DNA from 3 places in the Hymenobacter fastidiosus genome. Region 2 is predicted to be linked to each of the others. Evidence: riboswitches for the same ligand, from Rfam matches in the RefSeq annotation. Region 2 holds a riboswitch; each other region holds the start of a gene.
The links. A riboswitch is a leader RNA that binds a small molecule or an ion and turns the genes downstream of it on or off. The one in region 2 is predicted to bind S-adenosylmethionine.
Positions count from the first base shown of each region.

Region 1 (10,480 bases), on a different contig from region 2:
GCGCGGCCACGCTCAATTTCGGCCTGTTTCTGAACGCCATCCTCTATTTTGTCATCATTGCGTTCTGCGTGTTCCTCATCGTCAAATTTGCCAACCGCTTCAAACGGCCCGCGGAAGTGGTGGTAGCCGTGGAACCGGGCCCCACGAAAGACCAGCTGCTGCTCATGGAAATCCGGGACGCCCTGCGCAGCCGGTAGTTTCCGGCCCGGCCTTGCTTCAGCCGGCCCAAGCTTCCCGATGGAGCTCGGGCCGGTTCAGTTACTTTATTTCCTCTATGAAAATTCTCTGCAGGTTGCCGTCCCGGCTGCGGGTTCCGGGCCTATGGCTGCTGCTGGGCTGGCCGTTGCCCCTGCTCGCCCAGACTTCCGAAACCACGGCTGCCGCGCCCGATACGGTACAGGGCTGGCGGCGCGGCGGCGTGGGTACGCTCAACCTCAGCCAGGTGAGTTTGACCAACTGGGCCCCGGGTGGTCAAAGCTCGCTTTCGGTGCTGGCCATTGGTAACGTGTTTGCCCACCACCGCCGTGGCGACAATACCTTCGATACGTCCCTGGATTTGCTCTACGGCACGCTGAAAGCGGGCAAGGCCCGGATGCGCAAGAACGACGACAAGCTGGAGCTCAATGCCAAGTATGGCCACCAGTTTACCAAAGTGCTGTACTACGCCGCTCAGGTGAACGTCAAAACGCAGCTCACGCCTACCAAGGCCATTGAAAAGCCCGATTCGCTGCTGTCCGGCTTTTTCGCCCCGGCATTTATCCTGACTTCCATCGGTATCGACTACAAGCCCAACGACCAGCTGTCGGTGTTCGGGTCGCCCATCACCGGCAAGTTCACCGTGGTAGCCAACCAGACGCTGGCCGATGCCGGCGCTTTCGGGGTGGAAGCCGCCGACCGGACCGCCGCCGGCCAGCTTATCCGCGGCACGGGGCAGCGGTTTCGCAAGGAGCTGGGGGCGTACCTGAACGTGAAATACCGCAAGCCGGTGTGGGAAAACGTGGTCTTCCAGACCAAGCTGGATCTGTTCAGCAACTACCTGCACAACCCGCAAAACATCGACGTGAACTGGGAAACCCTGGTCAGCTTCAAGGTCAACAGGTTCATCAGCAGCAGCATTGCCACCACCCTCGTGTACGACGACGACGTGCTGGTGCCCCTCGACGAGAACGAGGATGGGGTGCCCGATGGGCGGGGGCGCCGCATTCAGTTCAAGGAAATCCTGGGTATCGGGCTGACTTACAAGTTTTAGTGATTTGAACTATCTTTGGGGCGTCCCAGTTTTTCGGCCAAATCTGAAGAAGCCCGCCCCCGGCTGGTCAGCGCCCATTTCCTCCTTGCATCCCCTTTCCTTCTCGCTACATGAAAAAGCTGATTGCCGCTCTGTTGCTGGCTGCTACGGGACTCATGGCCCACGCCGCCCACGCCCAGGCTCCCGACTATTCCGTAGAAGCCCGCAAGGCTACTGAAGCCGGCCCGCGCAAGACCAAGGTTAAGGCCAGGGCGCGCAAGGCGTCAGGTGAGGATATTGCCCGCATGCAGCAGCGGATGAGCATGAACCCTAACGAGGCCAAGCGCGACCAGCAGATGGAAGTGCTGGAAGCCCGCGCCGGGGGCGGCACCGCCAACACCAGCTTTGGCCGCGCCTCGGGGCCGGCCCGCCAGCTGGAAAAGGGTAGCGGCGGCTTCAGGGTGCTCAACTTCAGAGACAAGCGTGGCACGGCCCTGCAGAAGCGGGGCGTTAGCCGGTCCGCTGCCGGTATCGACCCTAAAGGCAAGCCGCTCACCCACCAAAAGAAGAAGCACTTCCTGTTTTTTTAGGGAGTACAAAGTTTATAAAAAAAGCCCCGAAGCAGACCTTCGGGGCTTTTTGCGTTTGTTGCCGGTTGCGCTAGACATAGTCCAGCCGGGTGCCGTCGGCCGTCACCACCATGCGCGCCGACCGGCCGCAGATCAGGGCCATGTTCCGGGGCTCGTGGCCCACCGGAAAATTGTAGGCCACGGGAAAATCGTAGCGGCGGGCATAGGTGTCGATGATTTCGTAGGCCGTCTGGCCGAAGGGTACGGCGTTGTCGTGCGGGTCGGTGAAGTGCCCCACGAGCAGGCCGGCCAGGTCGCGCAGCTTGCCGGTGCGGTCGAGGTGGACCAGCATCCGGTCGATGTTGTAGAGGTATTCGTCGATGTCTTCCAGAAACAGAATGCGGCCGGCGGCAGGGCAGTCGGAGGCGGTGCCGGTCAGATTCTGGAGCAGGGAGAGGTTGCCGCCGATCAGCTCCCCGGTGGCCGTGCCGGAGCGATTGAGCGGATGAGCCGGGGCCTGGTAAGTCACCGGCTCGCCAAACAGAGCCCGGCGCAGGCTTTCGAGGGCTTCTTCGCCGCCGGCCTGGTCGAAGAGCAGCGGCATCACGCCGTGGATGCTTTCGTGGCCCCGGCGCAGCAGGTGGCAGTTCAGGGTAGTGATGTCGCTGAAACCGGCAATCCATTTGGGCTGCCGGGCGAAACCGGCGAAGTCGAGCTGGTCGATAATGCGGGTGGTGCCGTAGCCGCCGCGGGCACACAGGATGGCGCGGATACCAGGGTCGTCGAGCTGGCGCTGAAAGTCGCGGGCCCGCACCTCGTCGGAACCGGCAAACTGGTGGTGGGCGGCCGTTATAGATTCGCCCAGTACCACTTCCAGCCCCCAGCCGACAAGAATTTCGATGGCGGCCGCCACGTCTGCGCCCGAAACCCTGCGGGCGGTGCTGACAATGGCGACCCGGTCGTGGGGGCGCAGGGCGGGCGGCGTAGTAGGCATAAAGCAGCGTTTGGGAGCCGCGAACTTACGCAACAAACCCCGGTGCTGACCGGGCAGCAATCCACCCGATATTAGGGGAGTACCAGCTAAAGCAAGCTCAAGAGCTCACCGCCTGAAGCTCCTGACTTGCGGCTGAGTGCGCCGGGGCGGGCCGCACGTTGCCGGTGCGGGCCACGAAGGCGCCGGCTTTGCGCAGCGCGTCGCGGTGCTGGAGCAGGGCATCGAGCGGCACGTAGCCTACGATGTAGCCGTCCTCGTCGGCTTCCTCGGTGATGTCGGTGAAGCCCAGCTGGTCGAGCAGGGTTTCGTTGTCGGTGCGCAGATATATTTCCAGCTCCAGATCGGTGGTGTAGGCGAGGGGCGTGGCGCGGAGCTTGGCGTAGGCGTAGCGGAAGTCGCCGCGCAGGGCTGCCAGGTCGGCCAGCACGGCCGAGCCGGTCGGGTAGCCGCCCGCGCCCCGGCCGCGCAGAAACTGGGTGCCGGCGAATTCGGCCTCGATGACAACGCCGTTGAATTCCTCATCTACTCCGTACAGCGGCGACTCGCGGCTCACGAGCTGGGGCGTGACCAGCACCGTGAGCTGGCCGTCGGGCAATAAGTACAGGCCGGCCACCACCTTTATTTTCTGGCTTTCCACGGCCGCGTAGGCAATGTCGGTGGCACTGATGTGCTCAATGCCCAGGTTCAGCACCTGTGCCGGGCTTAGCAATACGCCATAAGCGTGAGCGGCCAGAATCACGGCTTTGGAACGCGGGTCGAAAGCGGCCATGTCGAGCGTGGGGTCGGTTTCGGCGAAGCCTTTGGCCTGCGCCTCGGCCAGGGCCGGGGCGTAGTCGGAGCCGTCGGTGCCCATGCGGGTCAGCACGTAGTTCGACGAGCCATTGAAAATGCCGCTCACGCTGCGCAGGGGCTCCTGCCCAAAATAGGCGTCCAGGGTCCGGACAATCGGAATGCTGCCGCACACCGCCGCTTCGTATAATAAGGTGCCGCCGTGATTTTGCTGCAGGGCCACCAGCTCGGGCAGGTGGTTCGCCACCATTGCCTTGTTGGCCGTCACCACGCGGCGGCCCTGGCGCAGCGCCGCGCTGACCAGCCGGAAAGCCTCATTGGCATCGTCGATTACTTCGATCAGCACATCCAGGTCCGGGTCGGCCAGCAGCTCATCGGCGTGGTAGGTAAAGTGTTCGGCGGGCAGCGTCCGGGCTTTAAGCGGGTTTTTGACGGCAATGCGGCGTACCTCCGCCCCGAATTCGGGCAGGCGCAGCAGGATATCATAAATGCCCTGGCCCACGCACCCAAAGCCAATGAGCCCGATGCGCAGGGGCGCGGGGTGGACAGGAGCGGAAGCCGGGTTGGCCTTAGCGGGCGAAAGACTGGACATAGAATCGTTCGAGAAGATGGGTGATTTGCGCGGTTTCAATCAGGAAACCGTCGTGGCCGAAGCCGGAATCCATTTCGGCATACTGGGCGCCGGGAATGTGGCGGGCCAGCAGCTGTTGCTCAGCGGGTGGAAACAGCACGTCGGAGCTAATGCCGATGACCAGGGTGCGCGCCTGAATCCGGCGGAGCGCCGCCTCGACGCCGCTCCGGTTCCGGCCCACGTGGTGCGAGTCCATGGCCCGGCTCAGGGCGACGTAGCTGTAGGCATCAAACCGGGCCACGAGCTTGTCGCCCTGGTATTGCTGGTAGGAGCTGGCGCGGAAACCGGTGAGCGGCTCGTCGGCCGGCTCGGCCTGGCTGGTGGTGTAGGCCTCGTAGCTGCGGTAGCTGAGCAGCGCCACGGCCCGGGCCGCTTTCAGGCCCGCCTGGCCCCCGGCGGGCGTAGCCGAAAAGTAAGTTGAATCGGCGAAAATGGCCAGCCGCTGGGCTTCGTTGAAGGCAATTCCCCAGGGCGAATGCCGGGCGCTGGTAGCCAGCACCACCAGGTGCTCGAATGCGGCCGGCTGCTGCACGGCCCATTCCAGCGCCTGCTGCCCGCCCAGGGAACCGCCAATCAGGGTGTGTATTTTCGTCAGCCCCAGCTGCTGCCGCAGCTGCTCGTGGGCGGCTACCATGTCGCGCACCGTAACCAGCGGAAACGCCTGATACAGGGGCGCCGCGCCGTCCTCACCCGGCGTGAGCGGGCCCGTGGAGCCGTAGCAGGAACCCAGAATGTTGGCACACACGATAAACCAGTCGGCCGGGTTGAAGTGGCAGCCGGGGCCGAACAGGCCGGGCCACCACTCGAGCACGTCGGCATTGGCGGTCAGGGCGTGGCACACCCACACCACGTTGTCGCGGGTGGCGTTGAGGGTGCCGAAAGTCTGGTAGGCTACCCGCACTTCCGCCAATACGGCCCCGCTTTCCAGGGGCAGCGGCGCGGGCAGGCGGAACACCTGGTTGTTGGTCATATATTCTGGCTTACAGCTGGGGTTTTAGAAGGTAGAGCTGAGAGCTGAGATTTAAGCGCTTAGCTGGATGAGTTGCCGCGCCGCAAAACCATAACCGGATGCCCTGTCAGCTAGCTGATTCTCCGCTCTGAGCGCTAAAATCTCAGCTCTCAACGCTCCCGCTATACTTCCAGCGGAGCCGCGTGTTCTGGTTTGGGCTGCAGCAGCGTGCGGCCTGATTCATCCGGCGTAGCCGCGTTGCGGACGGCCTCAAACGCCTGGGCCAGGTCGGCGCGGATGTCGTCGAAATGCTCGATGCCGACCGACAGACGCAGGGAGGTGGGCGTGACCCCCGCCGCGCGCTGCTCGGCTTCGGATAATTGCTGGTGCGTGGTGGCCGAAGGCTGAATGATGAGCGTTTTAGCGTCGCCCACGTTGGCCAGGTGGCTGATCAGCTTCAGGTTGTCGATGAATTGGGTGGCCGTTTCCTTGCTGCCTTTCAGGCTGAAGCTGAGCACGCCGCCGAAGCCCCGCTTCAGGTATTTCTGGGCCAGGGTATGGTAGGGGCTGCTTTTCAGGCCGGGATAGTTCACGCTTTCCACCTGGGGGTGCTGCTCGAGCCAGGTGGCCACGCGCAGGGCGTTTTCCACCGTACGCTCCACGCGCAGACTCAGGGTTTCGAGGCCAATCAGCAGCTGGAAAGAGTTGAAGGGGCTGATGGCGGGGCCGAAGTCACGCAGGCCCTCCACCCGGGCCCGGATAATGAAGGCGATGTTGCCAAACGGCCCGCCCTTGCCGAACACGTCGTTGAACACCAGCCCGTGGTAGCCTTCGGAGGGCTCGGTGAACTGCGGGAACTTGCCGTTGCCGAAGTCGTAGGTGCCGCCATCGACGATTACGCCGCCCACGCTCGTACCGTGGCCGCCGATCCATTTCGTGGCCGACTCCACTACGATATGGGCCCCGTGCTCCAGGGGCCGGAACAGGTAGCCGCCCGCGCCGAACGTGTTGTCGACAATCAGGGGCAGGTCATGCTTGTTGGCAATGGCCGCAATCCGCTCAAAATCCGGAACGCTGTAGCTCGGGTTGCCGATGGTTTCGAGGTAAATGGCTTTGGTCTTGTCGTCGATCAGGGCCTCGAAGGAAGCCGGGTTGTCGCCGTCGGCGAAGCGCACTTCGATGCCCAGGCGCTTGAAGGCTACCTTAAACTGGTTGTAGGTGCCGCCGTAGAGAAAGGCGCTGCTCACGAAGTTGTCGCCGGCCTGCAGAATGTTGTTCAGGGCAATAAACTGGGCCGCCTGCCCCGAGCCGGTAGCCAGGGCCGCCACACCACCTTCCAGCGCTGCCACGCGCTGCTCAAACACGTCGGTGGTGGGGTTCATCAGCCGGGTGTAGATATTGCCGAATTCCTTGAGGGCAAAAAGGTTGGCGCCGTGCTCGGCACTTTTGAAGACGTAGGAAGTCGTCTGGTGAATCGGCACGGCGCGGGAACCCGTGGTGGGGTCGGGCTGCTGGCCGGCGTGGAGCTGGAGGGTTTCGAAATGCAGGGCTGGCGTTGACATGATGAGACGGGGTTAAGAGGAATTTCAGGAAGAAAAAGGCGGAATTTGGGCCCGTCAGTGCCCCAAAGGCGCTAGCTGAGGCCGGCTCCGCAACCAGGGCAACTGGTGCTGAGACCAGGGGAAATCCGGCGAAAAGCGCCCGAAAAATGGCCGCCGGAGGCAGAGTAAGCCGAGAAACAGAAAAGAAGGGAAGGGACGCTAGGACTGAGTCAGGCTAGCAACAACACGCCTGACAACAGCACATTCGCCCGGCCCAGCGGGCGGGGGCGGCCACGGCGGCCGAAACACGAAAACCCATCGGCAGGCCGGCGAGCCATAAGGCAGCCGGGGCGGAGGGGTTGGAGCAGGCGGAGAAAGGGGAGTTTTTCATGGTACTCGACTTATCTGTCCCGTGGGCCTGAGCACCGCGGGCAGGAATTGGCACCTTTCGCTTTACCGAAGGTTGCCAGTGGGTCACGGAGCCTGTTCTCTCGCCACTTCTGTATAAAATCTTGAAAACTGCGCCGCCGTTAGCGGGGAGTACCGGGTTGGTAAGTGCAAATGTACACCCGGAATTGAAAAACGCAAGTCCGGTGAAAAATTTCCCGTGATTTTTTTACGGGCACAAAAAAGCGCTGTTCCGGGCCGGAACAGCGCTTTTTTGCGTTTATAGCTATTCGTTTTTTGTTTTTGTCCAACTACTGAACGTAGCGCAGCAGCTAAAAGCGAGCCTTAAAAAACGGAAAACGAAACTTATAGCGTGGGGAGCGTCAGGACCTGGCCAACTTCGATATGGTCGGGGTTGGCCCCGATGGTAGCTTTGTTGGCATCGTAAATCTGGTGCCACTTGGCGGCGTCGCCGTAATGATGCTTGGCAATTTTCGACAGCGAATCACCGCTGACCACTGTGTAGCTGCTGCCGGCAGCCGTGGGCTTGGCGGCATCTTTGTTGCCGAAAAAGTCGGTGTTGCCGGCAGCGGCGGGCTTCACGGCCGGCTCAACCGGTTTTTCTTCGCCTTTATTGGTCAGGAAATCGAACAGTCCCATGGTTGCGTGTCGGTTAGAAGTGGAAGGAGGAAAGGGGGATTCGGGGCTAAGCCACACGGAATCTGACGTTCTTACGCCGGCCTCCTGATTAGGTTGTCCGGGAAGTAGGGATAAAATCGCAGCTTAACCCTTTGCCCCAGACCCCGTAAGAAACGCCGGCTTCAGCCCTTGATCGGGCATCCGGGCCGCTGCAATCCTCCCCCAACCATTACACCAACCCTATGAAACGCGTAGCCACTCCCTTCCACTACCTGGCCAGCCTGCTGCTGTTTGTTGCTTTGCTTATGTCCGGTTGCAGTCAGCCCGATAAAGTGGGCGAAACCAACATGCTCTACGGTACCGACAGCAAAGTGTGGAAGACTGATAAGGAAACCACCGCCACCGGCGACAAAGTAGCCCAGACTGATGCCGACGAGGATACGGAGCTGAAGTTTTTCGCCAACGGCACGTTCAACATGACTTCCCCGGCCCAGACCATGCAGGGCAAGTACACCTTCGACCAGCCCGGCCAGAAAATTACCCTCACGCCCGACGGCGCCACCACCAGTATGGCCTTCGACGTGACCAACCTGACGGAGAAGAAAATCACCCTGAAAGGCACCGACGGCACCACCCTGATGCTGGAAGCTGAGTAAGGCTCCGGCCCCGGAATCAACCAAACTGCTGAAAGCCCTTTCGCCCCGTGCGAAAGGGCTTTTTTGTTTCTGCATGAGGAACAGGACCGGGCGGGTCTGGCTGGTTCCGGAGAAAGCCGCTAGCTTGCCACCGTCTTATTCTGCTTACTTCAATCATTACCCAATGTCCCTGCTTTCCCGCCTGCTGATGGCCGGCCTGCTCTGCGCCAGCTTCGCCACCCAGGCCCAGACTACCACTCCTGCGCTGGTGGTGCACCCCATCCGCAGTATCAGTGCCGCCGATACCAGCTTCGCCGACCTGGAGTTTCTGACCCGGGAAATCGGTGCGGCCCGGGTGGTGCTGCTGGGTGAGCCCAGCCACGGCGAGGGCAACGTGTTCGAGGCCAAGGCCCGGCTCGTGCGCTTTCTGCAGCAGCGCATGGGCTTCACTACCCTGGCTTTCGAGAGCGGCTTCTACGAGGTGAACAAGGCCCAGCAGCAGCTCGATGCCGGAGTGTCGGCTCCGGAAGCGCTGGGCAACAGCGTATTCGGCATCTGGACCGCCACCCAGGAATTTCAGCCCGTGGAAGAGCTCGTGGCGGCCCGCAAGCTGCGCGTAACGGGTTTCGACTCCCAGCTGACGGGCGCATACGGCGAGGAGCTGGCCGATGAGCTGGAGGTTTTCCTGGAGTCGCAGAAAGCCAGTGCCGCCATCAACTACGACTATCTGGACGAGGTGCTGGGCTTTATGCAGCATTTCAACGGTTTCCCGGCGGGCCACACCCTGGGCGAGTGGGAACGGAACGTGAAGCTGGCCGACCGCCTGCTGGCCAACGCGGGCACCACGCCCGCCCGCCGGGCCGCCGCCGAGCAGTGGCGCCAGACGCTGCGCAGCCTGCAGGCCATGGCCCGCGACTACGTGCAGAACGACCCCGGGGTGAAAGACCACCAAACCTTCCAGGCCCGCGACAACAACCCCCGCGACGCCCAGATGGCCGACAACCTGTTGTGGTACCTGCGCCAGCACCCCCAGGAGAAAGTGATTTGCTGGGGCGCCACGGCCCATTTTGCCAACCAGATGCAGCTGGTCGACAACGCGGAGATTCAGCAGTTCCGGCCCATGGGCTGGCACGTGAAAAAAGCTCTGGGCGCGCAGGCCTACATTCTGGGTACGGCCACGGCCGGCGGTAGCTACGCGGCCGTGGGCGAAGCCAGTCAGCCCATTGCCGCTCCGCCCGTTGGCAGCATGGAGGCCCGCCTCGACAGCCTGGGGGCGGAGTATCTGTTCCTGAACCTGAAGCAGAACTACGGCAGCCGCCGCTTTTCGGCCTACTCCATCATGGAATATACCCCGCTGGTAGCGGAGTGGGCGCAGGTGGTAGATGGCGTCCTGTTTCTGAAAACCACCCGGCCGCCCCGCCTCCGGACGCGGCCGGCCGCTGAACTGGTAGCCGTGCCCGACTCGGCCGGGCAGGTGGCCCGGGCCGCCGCGGGCGTAGCGCCGGCCGGTGCTACGCCCGGCCTGGTGTTGCGCCGCGCCGCTCCGGCCGCCGGCACCCTGACCGTGCGGGGCCGGGTAACGGACCGCAAAACCCGCGCCGCCGTGCCCTTTGCCTCGGTGGCCCTGCCCGCGTTGGGCCTGGGCGTGATGGCCGATGCACAGGGCAACTTCGCGCTGGCCGTGCCCCGCACCGCCACGGGAGCCACGCTTCAGGTGTCGAGCGTGGGCTACGGGATGGTCAGCGTTGCCGTGGGGGCTGGTCCGCTGGCGGTGGTGCTCACGCCGCAGGCCTACGCGCTGGGCAACGTGCGGGTGAGCGGGGAATCGTTGAATCCGCGCAAAATCATGAAGAAAGTGCTGGCGGCGGCCCCGGCCAACTACGAGCAGAACGACTACGTGGCGCAGGTCTACACGCGCCGGCAGATCAGCAACTTCGACACGCTGCGGCACGCGGTGGAGTACGTGAGCCAGATTTTTGAGCCGGCGGGCTACCGGCACTGGGGGGGCGGCTTCCTGATGATGGGGCCTACTCAGAAACACCGGGTGCAGGAAACGAAGGTGCTGGTGCAGAGCCCTACTCCGCTGGGCCCGTTCGACCTGGCCGAAGGCGGACAGGG
Region 1 covers NZ_BAABDJ010000035.1:94,717-105,196, forward strand. The annotation lists gene mscL (large conductance mechanosensitive channel protein MscL) at 1-197, shown strand, start outside; gene ABD833_RS14705 (DUF3078 domain-containing protein) at 275-1,249, shown strand; gene ABD833_RS14710 (hypothetical protein) at 1,360-1,818, shown strand; gene ABD833_RS14715 (S66 peptidase family protein) at 1,889-2,791, opposite strand; gene ABD833_RS14720 (homoserine dehydrogenase) at 2,889-4,172, opposite strand; gene metX (homoserine O-acetyltransferase MetX) at 4,150-5,181, opposite strand; gene ABD833_RS14730 (O-acetylhomoserine aminocarboxypropyltransferase/cysteine synthase family protein) at 5,343-6,722, opposite strand; SAM riboswitch class I at 7,100-7,212, opposite strand; gene ABD833_RS14735 (LysM peptidoglycan-binding domain-containing protein) at 7,455-7,748, opposite strand; gene ABD833_RS14740 (hypothetical protein) at 7,970-8,383, shown strand; gene ABD833_RS14745 (erythromycin esterase family protein) at 8,547-10,480, shown strand, end outside.
Region 1: linked by a shared signal. The riboswitch ahead of ABD833_RS14730 (O-acetylhomoserine aminocarboxypropyltransferase/cysteine synthase family protein) and the one ahead of metH (methionine synthase) in region 2 are both predicted to bind S-adenosylmethionine.

Region 2 (10,480 bases):
GCCCTGGCCCAGCTACTCCACCAGCAGGTGTACGGGTCGGCCGGCCCGGAACGGCTTGGGTATCTGACCCCGGTGCAAGCCGGGGGCTATTTGCTAGTTGGCACCCAACAAAAAACGCCCCCTACGGCCCTTGACGAAAAGCTCTACCTGGTCCGCACCACGGCCCAGGGCGATACGCTCTGGACCCGTACGCACAAAATTCCGGGTTTCACGGTAATCAACGTGCGGGCCATTTGCGAGAACGCCGCCGGACAGGTGCTGGTCGCGGGAGCTGGGGGTGACGCCAATATTGGCTTTGCCGATGAAGCCATCCTGATCCTGTTGAATCCGCAGGGCGATACGCTCTGGACCCGCAAGGTAGATGGCCCTACCGGTGACTCGTATACCGGCCTGCTGCTGGGCAACGACGGCACCTTCGTGCTCACGGCCTCGCTGAACACCTACCCGCAGTGGCTCAAGGTCAACGCCGCCGGCCAGGTCGTGGCCCGAACCAACATCAACTACGATGCCGACAACATCGGAGTGGTGACCGGGCTGTTCAAGGACAACTCCGGACGGGGCGGCTACTGGCTCCAGAACAGTAATGGCAGTACCATCAGCGAGCGGAAATTACTGCACCTGACCGAAGCCGGCGTGGTAGATCAGACCAAGCCCCTGTACGGTAAAGGCAGCGACTTTATCACCAGCGTGGCCCCGCTGCCCAACCAGGGGGGCTACCTGATGTGTCAGGCCAGCAAGCTCACGCGCTTTACCGCCGCGCTTGATACCGTCTGGACCAAGTACCTGATTTACACCAATGGCGTCGTGACGGGCTACGCCACGCCCGGCCAGGTGCAGCCCCTGGCCGATGGCAACTTCGTGCTGGCCGGCAGCTTCTACTTCGCCGATGGCTACCGCGTGTACCTGGGCAAGATCACGCCCGACGGGCAGGTGCTGCGCGACACGGTGCTCTTCCGCGCCGGCGGCTCGGAAACCATCCGCAGCCTGGCCGTGGAGCCGGGCACCAACAACTACGTGTTCAGCGGCGAGGCCACGCAAGGCCCCCTGGGCCGCTCCGATCTGTTTCTGGGCATCCACGCCAACTGGCGCGTCCTTTCTACCCGGGCCGCCCGCGCCCCCCGGGTCGCCTTTGAGGCCTGGCCCAACCCGCTGGCGGCCGGCCAGCCCGAGCTGACGTTGCGCGCCGACCGCCAGGTAGCGGGCGAGCTGACCCTGACCGATCCGCTGGGCCGCCGCGTGCGCACCTGGCCCGCCACCCGGGCGCTGGCCCAGGCCGGTGGGCAGCGCCTGTCGCTGGCGGGCCTGCCGCCGGGCCTCTACCTGCTCACCGGCACCGCCGCCGACGGCCGCCGCTATGTAGCCCGTATCGTCCGCGAGTAAACCCCGCCTGACTGATGCCCCAGAAAAAGCCCCGTTACCAGTTGGTAACGGAGCTTTTTCTGGGGCATCAGTCACGTATCCACTACCGCGCAAGGCAAGCAATTGCTCATTGTTAATTGATAATGACTTCCACCCGGCGGTTGCGGGGGAGCTGTTGCGGGTCGCGGTTGTCGGCTACCGGGCGGGTGGCGCCGTAGCCGTGGGCCGTGAGCCGCACCGAGTCGATGCCCTGCTGCACGAGGTAGCGGCGCACGACGCGGGCCCGCTGCTCGGACAGGCGCAGGTTCAGGGCCGGCTCCCCGACGTTGTCGGTGTGGCCCGCAATTTCGAGGCGCAAAGCGGGCTGGGCGCGCAGCATCCGGGTCAGTTGGTTCAGCCGGGGCCGCGAAGTGGGCAGCAGCGTGGCCGTGCTCTGGGTGAAATACAGGTTGGACAGCGTCACGGCCGCTCCTTTGCTCAGGGCCGATAAATCCGGCAGCGTGTCGGGTACCGCAACCGGACTGGCGGGGGCCGCGGCCGGAGGAGCGGCCGGCATTGCTGCCGCCCGCCGGGAAACCGCGGCGGTCTGGTGCCCGCGCCCGGGGTTGGGCGGAACTACTCTGGGAGGCAGCGCAGTCGGCGGACTAACGACCGGGGCCGGGGGAGCAACCGGCTGGGGGCGTACCGCCACGGCTGGTATTGGTTTGGCGGACGCGGGCAGCTCGGCGTACAGACTGCTGGCCGGAATGGGCTGGGGCTCGGCGGCCGACCCGGGCAGCTGCCAGGTGAGCAGGGCGCGGGTATCCCACTGCACCTGGTAATATTCCACCCGCAGCGGGTAGTAGCGCCCGCCTACCAGCGTCACCTCGGCCGCCGACTCCGTGGCGACCTGGTCGCGCCAGGCGCTCAGGATTTTCTTGCCCCCCACCCACACCCGCATGCCATCGTCGCTGAGGATGCGGAAGGTGTAGCGGCCGGTAACGGGAATGAAGATGTGACCCGTCCAGCGTACCGAGAAATACTCGGCCGGCACGCCGGGGCCGGGAGCCACAAACCGGCGCGATATACCCATCAGGTTGGGCGGGCCGGTGGTCCAGCTGAAGTCGATGGTGGGGTCGGTACGGGTGAGCACGAGGCGGTTGAAGTTCCTGCCGTCGTAGTACTGCCCGCGCAGGCCGGTACCGGGCAGGCTCTGGGCCGGCAGCCGAACGGATAGCAGCAGCAACAGCGGGAGCAGCGGGAGCAGGGCCGGGAGAAATCGGGGAAACAGCATGGCTGAATTGATCATCTGAAAGCGTCGCGCGTTGCCTACGGGCCTAAAGCTACCGGATAACGCCCGACCGGTTCCCAAAATTGGATTCCGGATTTTCGTACTGTATCTTCGTTTTAGTTACTTATCCAGAAAGACCGAGGGACTGGGCCCGACGACGTCTTGGCAACCTGCTACACAAGGTGCCAACTCCCATTTCGGCGTTTCGGCGGCGAATAAAGATAAGTACCGGACTCGCCCTTGCGCGGCTCTTTCTGGATAGGCTTTTTGGTACCGCCTCATTAGAATAGAAGCAGCTATGCAACCGACGCCCCGCCCCAAATCCCCGCTTTACGCTATTCTTCAGCAGCGCATTCTCGTGCTCGATGGCGCCATGGGCACCATGATTCAGCGCCACCCGCTGGACGAGGCCGACTTCCGCGGCCCGCGCTTTGCGGACCACGCCAAGCCCCTGCGCGGCAACAACGACCTGCTGTCAATAACCCGCCCCGACATCATCCGCGGCATCCACCACGACTACTTCGCCGCCGGGGCCGACATGGTGGAAACCAATACCTTCAGCGGCACCACCATCGCCCAGGCCGATTATGGTTTGGAGCATATCGTGTATGAGCTCAACTTCGAATCAGCCCGGATTGCCAAAGAGGTAGCCGACGAATTCACCGCCCGCGAGCCGCACAAGCCGCGCTTCGTGGCCGGGGCCGTAGGGCCCACCAACCGCACGGCCTCCCTGTCGCCCGACGTGAACCGGCCCGGCTTCCGCGCCGTGACCTTCGACGAGCTGGCCGCGGCCTACCTCGAGCAGGTGCGCGGCCTGATCGACGGCGGCTCCGACACGCTGCTCATCGAAACCATCTTCGACACGCTCAACGCCAAGGCGGCCCTGTACGCGGTGCAGAAGTTCTTCGACGAGGGCGGCAAAGTGGTGCCGGTTATGATTTCGGGCACCATCACCGACGCCTCCGGCCGCACGTTGTCGGGCCAGACGGTGGAGGCCTTCTGGAACTCCATCAGCCACTTACCGCTGCTGAGCGTGGGGCTGAACTGCGCCCTGGGGGCCGACCAGCTCCACGTCTACGTCAGGGAGCTGAGCCGGATTGCCGACGTGCATATTTCCGCCTACCCCAACGCCGGCCTGCCGAACGCCTTCGGCGGCTACGACGAGTCGGCCCAGGAATTCGCGGCCGTGGTGGAGAATTACCTGAAGGAAGGCATCGTGACGGTGGCCGGCGGCTGCTGCGGCACCACGCCCCAGCACATTGCGGAGCTGAGTAAGCTGGCTCAGCGCTACGCGCCACGCCCACTTCCTCAGCTCCGCAATGCGCAATTAGTAATTAGTAATGAAGAATTAAGAATTGCCGACGACCAGCAAGCCGACGAGCCAATTACTAATTCTTCATTACTAATTACTAATTCAAGCGCGACTCGCCTGGCCGGCCTTGAGCCCTTCAATATCTACCCCGACAGTCTGTTTGTGAACGTGGGCGAGCGGTGCAACGTGACCGGCTCCCGGGCCTTTGCCCGCCTGATCCGCACCGGCTCCTACGAGGCCGCCCTACAGGTGGCCCGCGACCAGGTGGAAGGCGGTGCCCAGGTGCTCGACGTGAACATGGACGAGGGCATGCTCGACTCGGAGCAGGCCATGACGACGTTTCTGAACCTGATTGCCTCCGAGCCCGACATTTCCCGGGTGCCGGTGATGATTGACTCCTCGAAGTGGACCGTGCTCGAAGCCGGCCTGAAGTGCGTGCAGGGCAAGAGCATCGTCAACTCCATTTCGCTGAAAGAGGGCGAGGAAGTTTTCAAACAGCACGCCCGCACCGTGCGTCAGTACGGGGCCGCCGTGGTGGTCATGGCCTTCGACGAAACCGGCCAGGCCGACACGTTTGAGAAGAAAATTGCCGTGTGCCGGCGCAGCTACGACATCCTGGTCAACGAAGTGGGCTTCCCGCCCCAGGACATCATCTTCGATCCCAACATCCTCACGGTGGGCACCGGCATGGAGGAGCACCGCAACTACGCCCTCGACTTTATCGAGGCCGTGCGCTGGATCAAGGCCAACCTGCCCGGGGCGCTGACTTCCGGCGGCATCAGCAACATCAGCTTCTCCTTCCGCGGCAACGACGTGGTGCGCGAGGCGATTCACTCCAGCTTCCTCTACCACGCCATCCGCGCCGGGCTGGATATGGGCATCGTGAACCCCAGCCAGCTGGCCGTGTACGACGAGGTGCCCAAAGACCTGCTCGAATTGGTGGAAGACGTGCTGCTCAACCGCCGCGCCGACGCCACCGAGCGGCTGGTCGACTTCGCCGAAACCGTGCAGCAGAAAGGCAAGGTCGAAGTGGTGGCTGATGCCTGGCGCAGCCTGCCCGTGGCCGAGCGGCTTCAGCACGCCCTGGTGCGCGGCATCACCGAGTTTATCGACCAGGACACCGAGGAAGTCCGCCGGCAGGTCGGCCGCCCGCTGGAAGTCATCGAGGGGCCGCTGATGGCCGGTATGAACGTGGTCGGCGACCTGTTCGGGGCCGGCAAGATGTTTCTGCCCCAGGTGGTGAAGTCGGCCCGGGTGATGAAAAAGGCCGTGGCCTACCTGGAGCCCTACCTGCTGGCCGACAAGCGCGGGCAGGAGCGGCAGACGGCCGGCAAAATCCTGCTGGCCACAGTGAAAGGCGACGTGCACGACATCGGTAAGAACATCGTGGGCGTGGTGCTGGCCTGCAACAACTTCGACATCGTGGACCTGGGCGTGATGGTGCCCCTGGAGCGGATTCTGGACGAGGCCGTGAAGCAGCAGGTGGACGTTATCGGCCTCAGCGGTTTGATTACGCCCAGCCTGGATGAGATGGTGTACGTGGCCCAGGAAATGGAAAAGCGCGGCCTGAAAACGCCCCTGCTCATCGGCGGCGCCACCACGTCGCGCCTGCACGCGGCCGTGAAAATCGCGCCCAACTACTCCGGCCCCATCGTGCACGTCCACGACGCGTCCCGCTCGGTGGGCGTGGCGGCCAGCCTGCTGGGCTCCAGCGCCGAAGCCTACGGCCGCACCGTGCGCGACGAGTACACCAGCCTGCGCCAGGATTACGCCAGCCGCCAGCGCGACAAAAACTACCTGCCCATCGAGTCCGCCCGCGCCAACGGCTTTAAGGCCGACTGGGCCGCCGCGCCCATCACCAAACCCACGTTTCTGGGCACCAAAGTCCTCGACCACTACCCGCTGGCCGAGCTGGCTGAGTACATCGACTGGACGCCGTTTTTCCACACCTGGGAGCTGAAGGGCCGCTACCCGCGCATCCTGGACGACGCAACCCTGGGCGAAGCCGCCACCAGGCTTTTCGCCGACGCTCAGGCCATGCTGCAAAAGGTCATTGCCGAAAACCTGCTGACGGCTCGCGCCGTGGTCGGCTTCTGGCCCGCCAATACTGTCGGCGCCGACACCATCGAAATCTACGCCGACGACCAGCGCGACAAGGTGCAGACCGAGTTCTTCACCCTGCGCCAGCAGGGCGAGAAGGGTCCGGGCATTCCCAACCTCGCCTTCTCCGACTTCCTGGCTCCGAAAGAGTCGGGCCGCGCGGACTATATCGGCGGCTTTGCCGTCACGGCCGGGCTGGGCATCGAAAAGCTCATCGAGCAGTTTGAGGCCGACCACGACGACTACTCCAGCATCATGATCAAGGCCCTGGCCGACCGGCTGGCCGAGGCCTTTGCCGAGCGCCTCCACCAGCGGGTACGGGAGGAGTTCTGGGGCTACTCCTCGGATGAGAAGCTGACCAAGGAAGAGCTGATTCAGGAGCAGTACCGCGGCGTGCGGCCCGCCCCCGGCTACCCCGGCTGCCCCGACCACACCGAGAAAATCACCCTGTTCCAGCTCCTCGACGCCGACCAGCAAACCGGCATCATCCTCACCGAAAACCTGGCCATGTACCCGGCCTCCTCGGTCAGCGGCCTCTACTACGCCCACCCGGACAGCCGCTACTTCGGCCTCGGCAAAATCGGCAAGGACCAGGTGGCGGACATTGCCCAGCGCAAGAACATGCCGGTAGCGGAGCTGGAGCGGTGGTTGTCGCCGAATTTGAACTACGAGGTGGCGAGTAGTGCGCCTCACCCCCCGGCCCCCTCTCCGAAAGAGGAGAGGGGGAGCCAGACGACAACGCCAGCTGCCGAGCATTTTTACCCGCAGGATAAAGTTCTTACGGCCGATAAGCGGCAGTACGGCAAGCTGGACCTGAAAGGACGAAGCCGGGAAATGCGGCAGCAGCCCACGGAAGCGGAAGAAGTGCTCTGGCAGGCGTTGCGCGACAATAAGCTGGGCTCGAAGTTTCGCCGCCAGCACAGCATTGACCGCTACATCGTGGACTTTGTCAGCATTGGCTCCAAGCTGATTGTGGAGGTGGACGGCGACGTGCATCAGCAGTCCGATCAGGCCGCTTATGACCAGGGACGCACGGCCTTGCTGACGGAACTGGGCTATCAGGTTCTGCGCTTTCCCAACGAGCAGGTAACTCAGCGCCTTCCCGAAGTGCTGGCAGCTATTAAAGCCCTCCTGCCCGTTTCTGCCAACTAACTCTTTACTCTTGTCTGCAATCAGCCGTCTGGCACCCCCTCTCCTCTTTCGGAGAGGGGCCCGGGGGGTGAGGCGTCCAAGTCGCGCCACCACGACCATGAAAGTAACCGAACACCTGTCCCGCGCCGACGGCAAAACGCTGTTTTCCTTCGAAGTGCTGCCGCCCCGCAAGGGCGAGAACATCCAGACGCTCTTCTCCAACATCGAGCCGCTGCTGGAATTCAAGCCGCCGTTTATTGACGTCACCTACCACCGCGAGGAGTACGTGTACCGCCAGCACCCCAACGGCCTGCTGGAGAAGAAGACCGTGCGCCGCCGCCCTGGTACGGTGGGCATCTGCGCGGCCATCAAAAACCGCTTCGACGTGGATACCGTGCCCCACCTGATCTGCGGGGGCTTCTCGAAGGAGGAAACCGAAAATGCCCTCATCGACCTCAACTTCCTGGGCATCGACAACGTGCTGGCCCTGCGCGGCGACCCGATCAAGAGCGAAGGCCACTTCAAGCCCGAGGCCGACGGCCACAGCTACGCCTGCGACCTGATCGGGCAGGTGGCGTCGTTGAACCACGGCGAGTACCTGGACGAGGAGCAGGACGACACCTGGGCTACTGACTTCTGCATCGGCACGGCCGGCTACCCCGAAAAGCACTTTGAGGCGCCGAATTACGGCACCGACCTGCGCTACCTCAAGCACAAGGTGGACCGCGGGGCCGACTACATCGTGACGCAGATGTTTTTCGACAACGAGCAGTATTTCAGCTTTGAGAAGCGCTGCCGGGAGGCGGGCATCACCGTGCCTATCATCCCCGGCCTGAAGCCGCTGACGACCAAAAGCCAGCTCACGATGCTGCCCCGCTCGTTCTACCTGAATATTCCCGAGGCACTGACTGAAGCCGTTCATCTGGCCCCTAACAATGAGGCAGCGCGGCAGATCGGCATTGAGTGGTGCGTCAATCAGAGTAAGGAGCTGATGGCCCACGGCGTACCCTGCCTGCATTACTATTCCATGGGCAAATCGGAGTCGATCCGGCGGGTGGCGGCGGAGCTGTTTTGATGCAACTGACCGTTCTCAGCTGCGGTTACGCACTGAGGTTACGCCGGGGGAGGTGGGTTGCCGGCGGTTAGCCGTCAGGAGCGGGACGCCAGGAGTTTAGGGCGCAGGCGGTAAAAGAGGCAGGAACGAAACGGGTGACCAGGCCGCCGCGCCTTGCATCGGCACCCTGCTCTTATGCTGACTTCCAGCTTCTGCCTTCCCGCTTCTGACGCCTCAAACAGGGTTTCAGTAAGGCCCCGCGTAACCGCAGGTACGCAGTGAGTTGCTCAGGATACCGGAAAGAAGCTTGCGCTGCTTCGGAAAAGACCGTTTTTCAGACCACCAGACAATTTGGTGCGTAACAGCAGGTATCCGTTCACCCTCGTACCCCGGCTGGCAGGCCGCTTGCGCCGGGTGGTGGCATTGGAAAATTATTAACGGTTAAGTCGTACCTGATCTATGGCTGCGCTCGACGATCTGTTTGCTCAGCTGCGCGTGGCTACCGCTCCGACGGAAATAGAGGCGTTGCAAAACGGCATCTGGCAGCTTTGGCTCGACCCCGGCGACGTGGTCCTCGACAAGCAGCTGGAAGAAGGCATGCGGGCGCTGGCGGCGGGCGACTTTTCGCACGCTATTCACGAGTTCACCCAGCTTACAACGGCGAAGCCGGACTTTGCCGAGGGCTGGAACAAGCGGGCTACGGCCTACTATCTGCGCGGCGAGTACCGGGCCTCCCTGCTGGATATTGCGGAAACCCTGCGCCGCGAGCCCCGTCATTTCGGGGCGCTGGCCGGCTGGGCCGCCATCCTGCGCATGCTCAATGACGGGCCCCGCGCCCTGCGGGTGTTGCAGCGGCTGGCCCGAATCTGCCCCCGGCTGCCCGGCCTGCAGAGCCAGCTCCGCGACCTGCGCGACCAGCTCGGCAACTCCGGGCAGTAACTATATACGGGTAGTGCGGGAGTTCGGGAAAATTTGTAAATTTCCCGGACCAATTCCGCCGGCGCGTTTGCCAAGATTTTCCGTATCTGACTGTCTGTCTTACGTATTGGCCGGAATATTGCTCTTTTCAACCGGTGTTGCAGCCCTATTATCAATGGTACTTAAACCATAATTTTTTTCATAATACGGAATTTTTCAGCCCAGTAGCCGCTCTGAATTCAGCTTATCGCCATTGCCCGCACTCTTTCCCACCCAAAATTCCCCCTCCCATGAACAAACGGTTACTTCTCGGGCTGATAGCCCTGTTACTTTCCTTTAGTTCGCAGGCCCAGCGCCTGCGGACCACCGAGTCGGAAAGCGGCATGATCGAAAAAGGAAATAAAACCGGCGTTTGGGAATACTATGTCCACGCCCGGGATGGCCGCCAGATCACCGTGCAGAAGTACGACCACACCGCCCGGAAGCTCGTGTTCTATCGGCCCATCGAAGACATTCCGTACAGCGTGGAGTTGCAGGCTGGTCAGTGGACCCGTAGCCGGATTGATCAGCCCCCGTTGTTCATTGGGGGCGACCCGGTGCTGGCGTCCTATACCACGAAGCTGGTGTACCCCGCGGGCGCCCAGCAGCGCAACCTGCAGGGCAAAGTGCTTATCTCCTTCATGATTGACACCCTGGGCCGCGCTTCAGACCACAAGATTTTGCTGAGTGTGGGCGGGGGCTGCGATGAGGAAGCCATGCGCGTGTGCCGCAAGATTCCCGATCAGTGGATTCCGGCCCGGAAAAACGGGCGCGCCGTCCCGTTAGTGTATGAATTGCCCTTCACCTTCAAGCTGCAGCCCCCGGCACTCGTTTCGCAGTAAGCCGGCCTCGGCGGCCGTTTTAAATCTTCGGCGCCTGAATTGCGTACACCCGGGTTATGAAACGATCTGGTCTGTACTCCCTGCCCGCGGCGCTGCTGGCCGCCACGCTGCTTACCGCCTGCGACACAACCCCGCGGGAACGGCAGGAGATGGTTCGCAACGAAGCCCGTAATCTGGATAGCCTGACCGACCGCGCCGCGGCCAGGCTGAAAACCGCGGGCAACCGGGCTGCCCGCTTCGACTCCGTCTCGCGGCTGCGCAACCGCCAACCCCTGGATGCCGGCAGCTCCGCCACCTTCGCCACGGAACTACTGGGTACGTATGCCGGGGTTGAGCAGCTCACGCCAGTTATGATTGAGCCGGCTTACAAACAATTTTTGCAGCAGGTGCGGACCCGGCGTAACGACTGGACGCAACGCGACTGGGATTACGCCACGGCTACTTACAAGCGGCTG
Region 2 covers NZ_BAABDJ010000037.1:92,163-102,642, reverse strand. The annotation lists gene ABD833_RS16630 (hypothetical protein) at 1-1,380, shown strand, start outside; gene ABD833_RS16625 (PA14 domain-containing protein) at 1,493-2,632, opposite strand; SAM riboswitch class I at 2,751-2,857, shown strand; gene metH (methionine synthase) at 2,928-7,193, shown strand; gene metF (methylenetetrahydrofolate reductase [NAD(P)H]) at 7,291-8,247, shown strand; gene ABD833_RS16610 (tetratricopeptide repeat protein) at 8,686-9,165, shown strand; gene ABD833_RS16605 (energy transducer TonB) at 9,435-10,025, shown strand; gene ABD833_RS16600 (hypothetical protein) at 10,082-10,480, shown strand, end outside.

Region 3 (10,480 bases), on a different contig from region 2:
CCGGCCGAGGTGATTGCCGCCGTGGAGCTCATCGTGGCCGCCGCCGGAATCGACGTGGGCGGCATCGAATACCTGATTGATGACCGCACCGGCGACGTGCTGTTTTACGACATCAACGCCCTGTCCAACTTCGTGGCCGACGCCGTGAACGTGGTCGGCTTCGACCCTTACGCCCGCTTCGTGGACTACCTGGAAACCCAGCTGCCGGGGGCGGCCACGCCGGCTGCGGCGCAAGCTGAATTCGCTACCGTTTAAACCACCCCGCCATGAAATTTGGATATTGGATGCCCGTTTTTGGGGGCTGGCTGCGCAACGTCGAAGACGAGCAGATGCCCACCGACTGGAGCTACGTGAAGCAGCTGGCCCAGCGCAGCGAGTCGCTCGGCTACGATCTGACGCTGATTGCCGAGCTGTACCTGAACGATATCAAAGGCCCCGAAGCGCCGGCCCTGGAGGCCTGGAGCACGGCCGCCGCGCTGGCCGCCGTGACTAAGGAGCTGGAAATAATGGTGGCCGTGCGCCCCACGTTTCACCAGCCGGCGCTGCTGGCCAAGCAGGCCGCCAACATCGATTTGATTGCCCCCGGCCGGTTGTCGCTGAACGTGGTGTCGAGCTGGTGGCGGGATGAGGCCACCAAGTACGGCCTGCACTTTGAGCAGCACGACGACCGGTACGCCCGCACCCGGGAGTGGCTCGACGTGGTGACCAACGTGTGGAAGCAGGATCATTTCAGCTACGAGGGCAAGTATTATCAGGTGACCGACAACGTGCTGCAACCCAAGCCCGCCAAGGCCCCGTTCCTGTATGCCGGGGGCGAATCGGAAGCGGCCAAGGACCTGATTTCCAGCCAGTGCGACGGCTATGTGATGCACGGCGACTCGCCGGAGCAAATCGGGGCCCGCATTGCCGACATGCGCCGCCGCCGCGAGCAGAAAAGCCTGCCGCCGATGAAGTTCGGCGTGGCCGGCTACACCATCGTGCGCGACAACGAGCAGGACGTAAAAAAGGAGCTGGACCGCATCACCAACGTGAAGGCTTCCGCCGCCGGCTTCGGTAACTACCAGCAGTGGCTGGCCGGCACCCAGCTCGAGCAGCAGGTGTCATTGCACGACTATTCCGTATCCAACCGGGGCCTGCGCACCGGCCTCACGGGCACGTCGGCGCAGCTCCAGGACCGGATTGGGGCCTTTGAGGCCGTCGGCGTCGACTTCTTTCTGCTGCAAGCCAGCCCGCAGCTGGAGGAAATGGAGCGGTTCTCGGAATCGGTTATTCGGGTGCTGGCCTAACTGCGCATACCCGCGCGCCGGGCTTGCCCGGCAGGGGCAGGCCCGGCGTAATTCAGGGGGCCGGAATCGGCTCCTTTTCATTCATGCAGGCAGGCGCCTGCGGCCCCGCCCGACGCCTGTTTATTTTGCCTTATGCTTAAAAAATCACTGGCCATGCTTCGTCTGGAAGCGGCCGAAACGGGAGCCCATACCCTCAAAAGAAGTCTGGGCGGCTTCAGCCTGATTACCATTGGTATCGGCGTTATCATCGGGGCGGGCTTGTTTTCGCTCACCGGCATTGCGGCGGCCAACAATGCCGGCCCGGCCGTCACGCTGTCGTTTCTGGTAGCGGCCCTGGGCTGCGCGTTTTCGGCCCTGTGCTACGCCGAATTTGCCTCCATGGTGCCGGTGGCGGGCTCGGCCTACACCTATTCCTACGCCACCATGGGCGAGCTGTTCGCCTGGATTATCGGCTGGGACCTGATCCTGGAATATTCCGTGGGCGCGGCCACGGTGGCCATCAGCTGGTCGCAGTACCTGGTGCGGGTGCTGGCCAAGTTTGACCTGCACATTCCGGCCCAGCTGGTGATGTCGCCGTTTGAAAAGGCCACGCTGGCCGACGGCTCCGTGATATCCGGGGTGGTGAACGTGCCGGCCATGCTGATTGTGCTGGCCATCACGGCTATCATCATCCGCGGCACGTCGGGCTCGGCGTGGTTTAACGCGCTGGTGGTCACGCTGAAAGTAGCCGTGGTGCTGGTGTTCATTGCCCTGGGTTGGCAGTACATCGATCCGGCCAACTACCAGCCTTACATTCCGCAGAATACGGGCACGTTCGGCGAGTTCGGGCTGAGCGGGATTCTGCGCGGGGCGGGCGTGGTGTTCTTTGTGTTCATCGGCTTCGACATCGTGGCCACCATGGCCCAGGAAACCAAGAACCCGCAGAAGAATATGCCCATCGGCATCATCGGCTCCCTGCTGGTCTGCACCGTGCTGTTCGTGCTCTTCGGCCACGTGCTGACGGGCGTCGCCAACTACACCGAGTTCAAGAACAGCGCCGCGCCGGTGGCCATTGCCATCGAAAAAACGCCCTACGCCTGGCTGAGCTCGGCCATCATCGTGGCCATTCTTATCGGCTATACCTCGGTTATTCTGGTCGATCTGATGGGGCAGAGCCGGGTGTTCTTCTCCATGTCGAAAGACGGGCTGCTGCCGAAGGTATTCTCCGAAGTCCACCCTATTTTCCGCACGCCCCACAAGTCGAATCTGCTGCTGGGTTTGTTCATCAGCCTGTTCGCGGGCTTCGTGCCGATTTCGGTGGTGGGCGAGATGACCAGCATCGGCACGCTGCTGGCTTTCGTGATGGTGTGCCTGGGCGTACTGATCATGCGCAAAAAGGAGCCCGACGCCCCGCGCGGCTTCCGCACGCCCTGGGTACCCGTGGTGCCCATCCTCGGCATCCTGACCTGCCTGCTGATGATGGTGTCGTTGCCGCTCGATACCTGGCTGCGGCTGTTCGGGTGGCTGGCTATCGGGCTGGCTATCTACTACGGCTACGGCAAAAAGCACAGCAAGCTGCGCCAGGCAGCGGAAGCTAAGTTGGTAACAGCTAACAAGTAATCGGCTGTCATCCTGAGCAGCGCGAAGGACCTTCCTCTTCGGCCCCGCGAAACGTCATGCCATATAAAAAGCCCTTTCCTGCGCTACAGGGCTTGTCCTTACCCAAAACTCAAAAGCCCTTCCAGCCATGTGGCTGGAAGGGCTTTTGAGTTTTGGTTGAGTCCCCGATTCGCAGCTTTTCAAATGGCGTTAGCTGTCAAAAAAGTACATTTTTGCTACTGCTGAACAGCCAGAAAAAGATTTGGGTAAGGACAAGTCCTGCGCTACAGGGAAGGGCTTTTTATGTTGAAGCAAGCTGGTTAGCGAAAGGAGGAAGGTCCTTCATTCCGCTCCGCTGCATTCAGGATGACAGACGATTTTTTGGTGCTGCTGAACAGGAAACTACATAAACAGCTTCCGCAACGCCCACAGGCTCCACACGATTACCATCAGCCCCACGCCCACGAGCATCCAGCGGGTGGGGATGCGGCCGGCCATCCGGGCGGCCAGGGGCGCGGCGGCCACGCCACCCACGATCAGGCCCAGCACAATCTGCCAGTGGGTGATGCCGATGGTGGCGAAGAAGGTGAGGGCGCTGGCGAAAGTCACGAAGAACTCGGCTACGCTCACCGAGCCGATAACGTACTGCGGCGTACGGCCGCCGGCAATGAGGGTGCTGGTCACCAGCGGGCCCCAGCCGCCGCCGCCAAACGAGTCGAGGAAGCCGCCGGCCGCGGCCAGCAAACCCAGCTTCTTATGCTTGGTGCGCTTGCCGGGCTTGCTGAAGGCCTTGAACAGAATGCGCAGCCCGAGCAGCAGCAGGTACACGGCCAGCAGGGGCTTGACGTAGCCGGCGTACTGCTCGCCGAAGCGCGACAGCAGATACGCGCCCGTCACGGCGCCCAGCACCCCCGGAATCAGCAGCACCTTGAACAGGCGCTTGTTCACGTTGCCAAACCGGTAGTGGTGGTAGCCCGACGCGCCGCTGGCAAACATTTCGGCGGTGTGAATGCTGGCACTCACGGCTGCCGGCGCAATGTTCATGCTCATCAGGCTGATGGCCGTGACGACGCCGTAGCCCATGCCCAGCAGCCCGTCGATCAGCTGAGCGCCGAAGCCGATGGCCACGAATACGTAGAACATCTTCGCGGTGGTGGCCACGTCCCAGGCCTGCTGCCAGGTAACGTAGTAGGAGAGGATGTTGAAGCACAGCATGGCCGCAAACGCCAGCAGCGACAGCGTGGCCAGCCGCCGCCACTGGGCCGCCGCCGGCGACTCGTCGGCCAGGCCATCCAGCCGCTCCGTCGGCACGGCGTTGAGCGGCTTCACCCGCTGCGCAAAGTTGCCCCCCAGCTTGCTGCGAACGGCGGTCAGGTGCCGGAGCACCCGGTGCAGCTCGTCGGGTAGCGTCTCGTCGAGTACCAAGCGCAGCCGCCTGGCCACGGCGGGCAGCTTACCGTTGGTGGAAATGGCAATTTTCAGGTCGCCTTTCTGCACGATGGAGCCCAGGTCAAAGTCGGACTCGGCGGGGGTGTCGGCCACGTTGCAGAGCAGGCGCTGGGCCGTGGCGTGGGCCTTGACGAGGCGGTTGACGGCGGCATCGTTGGTGGCCGCAAACACGATATCGTGCCCCAGCAGGTCCTGCGGGTCGTAGGGTTTCTCGCGCAGCTGCACGTGCGGGTACTTCGCCGTGAAAGCCAGAATTTCGGGCCGGAAGGTTTCGCTGACTACCGTCACGGCCGTGGCGGGGCTGTTGCCAAGAATAGCCGTGAGCTTTTCCAGCCCTGCCGCGCCGCCGCCCACGAGCAGCACCCGCAGGTTTTCCAGCTTCAGAAAGATGGGAAACAACGCGTTGGTGGCGGGCAGGGCTGCCAGCACCGACCCTGGCGGCGGCAGGCCGGCAGGTAAAGGAGTGGACGGGGTCATGGTTGAGGTAGTAGAAGGGCGGAGCGGCCGAAGCCGGGGGGAAAAGATAGTCAGAATCGGATTAACCCATTGATAGATTTAAGGTTAGCGGCCGCGGCCGGCCGGGGGGGAACCCGCCGGGGCGCGTCGTCCCCCGGCCGACGTAGTCAGGGCTATGGGGATGGGGGTACGCAGCCAGAACCAACTAAGGGTCAGTTTTATACGTCAATCCGCGACTCCGGAGGCAACCAGGAGCCGGCTAAATCGTGACACCCAGGGGCCCGGGCACGAAGCTGTTCGGTACGGTTTCCACCATGCCGGCAGCCAGCGTATCCCCGCTCAGCTCATCTACCAGGATAAAGGCCCCCGTCGCGCGGTTGTGCTGGTAGGCATCAACCACCAGGGGGGCGGCCGTTTTGAGGCGGATGCCCACGATGTCGTTGAGCTGGGCCGATTCGGTGGCGGCGCGGTCGTAGGTACGCACGTTCACCTGGTAGTCAATGGCCGTGACCACCGCCTTAACTACCGCCGAGTGGTGCTGCACCAGCAGCTTACGACCGGGCCACAGCGGCTGCTCACTCATCCAGCATACGGTGGCTTCCAGCTCCCTGGTTACGCGCACCGAGCTGCCCACTGGCACGATGGAGTCGCCGCGGCTGATGTCGATGTCGTCGCGCAGGCGCAGGATTACGGCCTGGGGCGCGGCGGCGGTTTCCACTTCCCGCTGGTCCACCTCAATGGCCTCAATCACCGACTCCCGGCCCCCGGGCAGGATCTGAACCCGGTCGCCGCGGCGGTATTCGCCGCTGTGGATGCGGCCGGCGTAGCCGCGGTAGTCGGGGTAGTCGGCGGTCTGGGGGCGAATAACGAACTGCACCTGAAAGCGGGGCTCGCCAATAGCTGCTTCCTCAAAGGCCGGCACGCTTTCCAGGTGTTCGAGCAAGCTGGGGCCGGCGTACCAGGGCAGGTTTTTGGAGCGCGTCACGATGTTGTCGCCGAGCAGGGCGCTGAGCGGAATGGCCGTCACCTGGGGCAGTTGGAGCTGGTCGGCCACGGCGGCGTAGTCGGCTACGATCTGGTCGAACACCGTTTCGTCGTTGCCCACCAGGTCCATCTTGTTCACGGCCAGCACGAAGTGGCGGATGCCCACGAGCGAGGCAATGAGGGCGTGGCGGCGGGTCTGCTCCACCACGCCCTGACGGGCATCGACCAGCACGATGGCCAGATCGGCGGTGGAGGCGCCCGTGACCATGTTGCGGGTGTACTGCACGTGGCCGGGCGCGTCGGTGATGATGAACTTGCGGCGGGGCGTGGTGAAGTACTTGTAGGCCACGTCGATGGTGATGCCCTGTTCCCGCTCGGCGCGCAGGCCGTCGGTGAGCAACGCCAGGTCCACGGTGCCGTGCACGGTAGGCCGGTTTTCCAGCGCCGCCAGCACGTCCAGCGACACGGAGTCGGAGTCGTAGAGCAAACGGCCAATCAGCGTACTCTTGCCGTCGTCGACGCTGCCGCAGGTGATAAATCGGAGAAGGTCCACTGGTTACTGTGATGAATGTGATGAATGTGGAGAATAGGGAGAATGGGCTGGATGTGGGAATGGGTGAAATGTGATTAATGAATTTTCGGTCGGCGCTAGGTGCTACGACCGTTTCATTCCTCCCATTTTCACATTCACCGCATTGCCCACATTATTAAAAATAACCGTTCCTTTTCCGGTCTTCCATGCCGGCTTCGGAGATGTTGTCGTCGAGGCGGGTGGCGCCCCGCTCACTGACTTTGGCCTGGAGCAAATCCTCAATGATGTCGTCGATGGTGGCCGCGTCGCTTTCCACGGCGGCGGTGCAGGTCGAGTCGCCCACGGTGCGGAAGCGCACCTGGCGCTCCACGATTTCGTCGGTTTCGTCGAGGTGCAGGTGCTCATTGAGGCCCAGCAGCTGGCCGCTGGGCAGCACCACGCAGGTGCGCGGGTGGCCGAAGTAGATGCTGGGCAGGGCAATGTTTTCGCGCTGAATGTAGTGCCACACGTCGAGCTCGGTCCAGTTCGAAATCGGGAACACGCGCACGTTCTCGCCCCGCTGGATGCGGCCGTTATAGATGTTCCAGAGCTCGGGCCGCTGACGTTTGGGGTCCCACTGCCCAAACTCGTCGCGCACCGAGAAGATGCGCTCCTTGGCCCGGGCCTTTTCCTCGTCGCGGCGGGCCCCGCCAATGCAGGCGTCGAACCCGAACTCCTCGATGGTTTCGAGCAGCGTATAGGTTTGCAGCGGGTTGCGGCTGGGGAATTTGCCGCCCGGCTCGCGCAGGCGCTGCCGCCGGATGGTGTCTTCCACGCTGCGCACGATCAGCTTTTCGCCCAGCTCGGCGGCCAGCTGGTCGCGGAAGGCCAGCACCTCGGGGAAGTTGTGGCCGGTATCGACGTGGACCAGCGGAAAGGGGAAGCGGCCGGGGCGGAAGGCTTTTTCAGCCAGCCGCGTCAGCACGATGGAGTCTTTACCGCCCGAAAACAGCAGGGCCGGCCGCTCAAACTGGCCCGCCACTTCCCGCAGGATGTGAATGGCTTCGGCTTCCAGCCGGTCGAGGTAATCGAAATGGAGGGTACTCATAGGATCTGTTCTGGCGGGGCCTCACCCCCCGGCCCCCTCTCCGAAAGAGAGGGGGAGCCTGACGATTGTCAGCGCAGACCTTGGGGCCTGCTGGCCGGGGAGAGGTGAAATGTTGGTTTCCGTTAAATTCTTGGGGGGGAGCTTCACTACTCACTACTCACTACCACCTCCGGGTCGGGGCCGTTGTGGGTACCGTGCAGGCCGCACTCTTTGGCCGACTGATCTTCCCACCACCAGCGTCCGGCCCGGAAATCCTCGCCGGCTTTGATGGCCCGGGTGCAGGGGGCGCAGCCGATGCTCACGAAGCCCTGCTGGTGCAGCGGGTTGAACGGAATGCCATGGGCATGCACAAATTCCCAACACTGCTCCCAGGTCCAGTCGAACAGCGGATGAACTTTGATGAGCCGGTGGCCGCCGTCCCACTCCACTGCGTGCATATCGTGCCGGTTGACCGACTGCTCGGCGCGGATGCCGGTAATCCAGGCCTGCTGCCCGGCCAGGGCCCGATTCAGCGGCTCCACTTTGCGGATGCCGCAGCACTCTTTGCGGTTTTCGACGCTATCGTAGAAGCTGTTCGGGCCCTTTTCGCGCAGCAGGTCTTCAACCCTGGCCTGCTGCGGGAAGTAGGGCGTAATGGTCCGGCCGTAGCGGCGCAGGGTTTTGTGCCAGGTGGAATAAGTGTCCTGAAAATTGCGGGCCGTATCGAGGGTGAAGACGGTTATCGGCAGATTGTGCTCGAAAATCAGGTGGGTGATGATCTGGTCCTCGAGGCCGAAAGACGTCGAGAACGTGGCTTGGCCGGGAAACTGCGCGGCTACGGCCGTCAGCACGGATACGGCGGAAAGCCCGGCGAGCTGCTGGCGCAGGTCGGAAACCAGCGCCTCAGAGGCTACTTGCATAATGAGAGGATAATGGGTCTTTTTTCCGGAGCAACGGGCCCAGAAAGCCGGCGCGAATCCGGGCGGGCTATCCTGCGGCAGCCGAAAGAAAATGGGCGGAACAAAACCTCAGCCGGCTGAAGTCAGGGCCCGGACAGGAAAAGGGCAGGAGTGGGCCGCACTACCAACAACGCCGGCTCATCAGCCTGCCACAACATCCATGCGGTAGAGCAGAGAGGGTGGCGGTGACGGGGCGGAGGTTGGAAAAGGCTTTCACGGTGACTTGTTTTTATATGGTCAGGACTTAGCTTCGTTGACCTTCGGTTGGCACCTTGCCCGCGGTGGCGGGTGGTTGCCGGCGTTTCGTCGAGCCTGTCTCTCCACGCCTCTGTATAAAAACAATCCTCTGGGGGGTAAAGAATTGCTGCGGCAAAGGTAGCAGCCCGATTTCTGAACTTCCTAACTATTGTTTTATCTATCTTAAAACAAGGTAGTTGAACGGAATAAGGGTGAAATTCTTGGGGGTTGATCCTGAATTACTTAACGTAATACCCGATAACCTAAGGTAATATGCTTTTTTTCAGACTGCCCAATAAAACCCGGGCTTCCGGTACGGCATTCGAGCCCAGAATCAGGATTGTGTACACGCCGGTAAGCACCACGGAGCGCACCAGCATGGTAACCAGCAATGAGTGGGTGAACGGGACCAGCCAGCCCGCGAAACCTGCTCCGGCCGCCACGGCCACGATGAGCGGAATGCGCCGGTCGAAGGGCTGCAGGCGGTAGGAATACCACACAAACCAGGTGCGGGCCGTGTTGATGCTCACGAGGGCAATGAGTGTGGCCAGGGCCGAGCCGGTGAGGCCATAGCGCGGAATCAGCAGCCAGTTCATAAACACCGTGCCACCGGCCAGAAACAGGTTGAAAATCAAATCGAAGCGGTAGCGCGGCGAGGTGACGACGATGAGGCCGTTGACGCCGGTGATGCCGTCGAACAGGCGGCCGGCCAGCAGCAGCAGCACGGCGGTAGTGCCGGTGGCGTACACCGGATTTTTGATCAGGGAGTAGATGAAGTCCAGGTTCAGGCCGATGCCCAGGGCCAGGTAGCAGCCCACGGCCGTGTTCAGGCGGGTGGTGCGGCGGTAGAAGTCGGCCATCTTGGCCAGGTCCTGGTCTTTCCAGTACTGGGCCAGCAGCGGGAAGGCAATCTTGTTGAGCGAGCGGGCCGGGATGGTGAGGGCCGTGCTGATGTTGTAGGCAATGCCGTACACGCCGGCCGCCGCCAGGCTGAGCTGGGCGCCTACCATCCAGGAGTCGATAAAGCCCAGGATGCTGCCCGAGAGGCTGGACAGCAGGGCAAAGCCGCCGAAGCGCACGATTTCACTCACCGGCCGCACCCGCAGCGCCGCCCGGGTGGGCCGCAGGTGCAGCTCCCCGATATAGCCCAGGTAGGCCGTCAGCAGCAGTAGGATGATGCCGTAGAGCCCGATGTAGCCGAGCACGAACTCGTGAAAGTTGAGGTAGCCTTTGCCATAGAGCAGAGCCAGTCCCACGATGAGCAGGCGCAGCACAATATCCTGCAGAAAGCCCGAAAAGGCGGTGTGGTACAGCCCTTTCAGGTAGGCATCCTGCAGGGAGTAGAGCAGCGTGAACAGCGCCAGCGCGCTGCCCCACCAGTAGTAGGGCACGAGCAGCGCCGCGTCCTGGGGGGCGTACTGGTCCAGCAGCAGCGGTTTGGCCAGCCCGTAGAACAGCGTGACCAGCAGAAAGCCCAGCAGGGGCAGTCCCAGCAGCAGGGGCAGAAAGCCGTGGTGGCCGGCCTCGCGGTTGCGGAAGTAGGGGAAGAAGCGGATGCCCACGCTGGCAAACCCGAAAGCGGCAAACTGCGCGTACACCGTGGCACTGGACACCAGCAGCGTGGTCAGCCCCAGCTTCTCGGGAGCCAGCAGGTGGGGCAGCACCAGGGCCGTATTGACGAAGCCCAGTGCCAGCCCGAGGTAGGAAATAATGGTGTTGCGCAGCCCCTGCCGCTGAACGATACCCAAATCAGTTGTCAGTTATGAGTTGTCAGTTGCCAGTTGCGTGTTGCCAGTTGCCGGTTGTGAGTTGCCGGTTATGAGTTGCCGGTTGTGAGTTGCCAGTTGCGTGTTGCGTGTTGCCAGTTGCCGGTTGCCAGTTGTGAGTTGCGCGTTGCCAGTTGCCAGTTGCCAGTTGCGTGTTGTCAGTTCGT
Region 3 covers NZ_BAABDJ010000002.1:321,453-331,932, forward strand. The annotation lists gene ABD833_RS02160 (ATP-grasp domain-containing protein) at 1-255, shown strand, start outside; gene ABD833_RS02165 (LLM class flavin-dependent oxidoreductase) at 267-1,286, shown strand; gene ABD833_RS02170 (amino acid permease) at 1,419-2,885, shown strand; gene ABD833_RS02175 (TSUP family transporter) at 3,267-4,790, opposite strand; gene ABD833_RS02180 (sulfate adenylyltransferase subunit 1) at 5,029-6,306, opposite strand; gene cysD (sulfate adenylyltransferase subunit CysD) at 6,461-7,372, opposite strand; gene ABD833_RS02190 (phosphoadenylyl-sulfate reductase) at 7,519-8,271, opposite strand; SAM riboswitch class I at 8,537-8,649, opposite strand; gene ABD833_RS02195 (lipopolysaccharide biosynthesis protein) at 8,811-10,295, opposite strand.
Region 3: linked by a shared signal. The riboswitch ahead of ABD833_RS02190 (phosphoadenylyl-sulfate reductase) and the one ahead of metH (methionine synthase) in region 2 are both predicted to bind S-adenosylmethionine.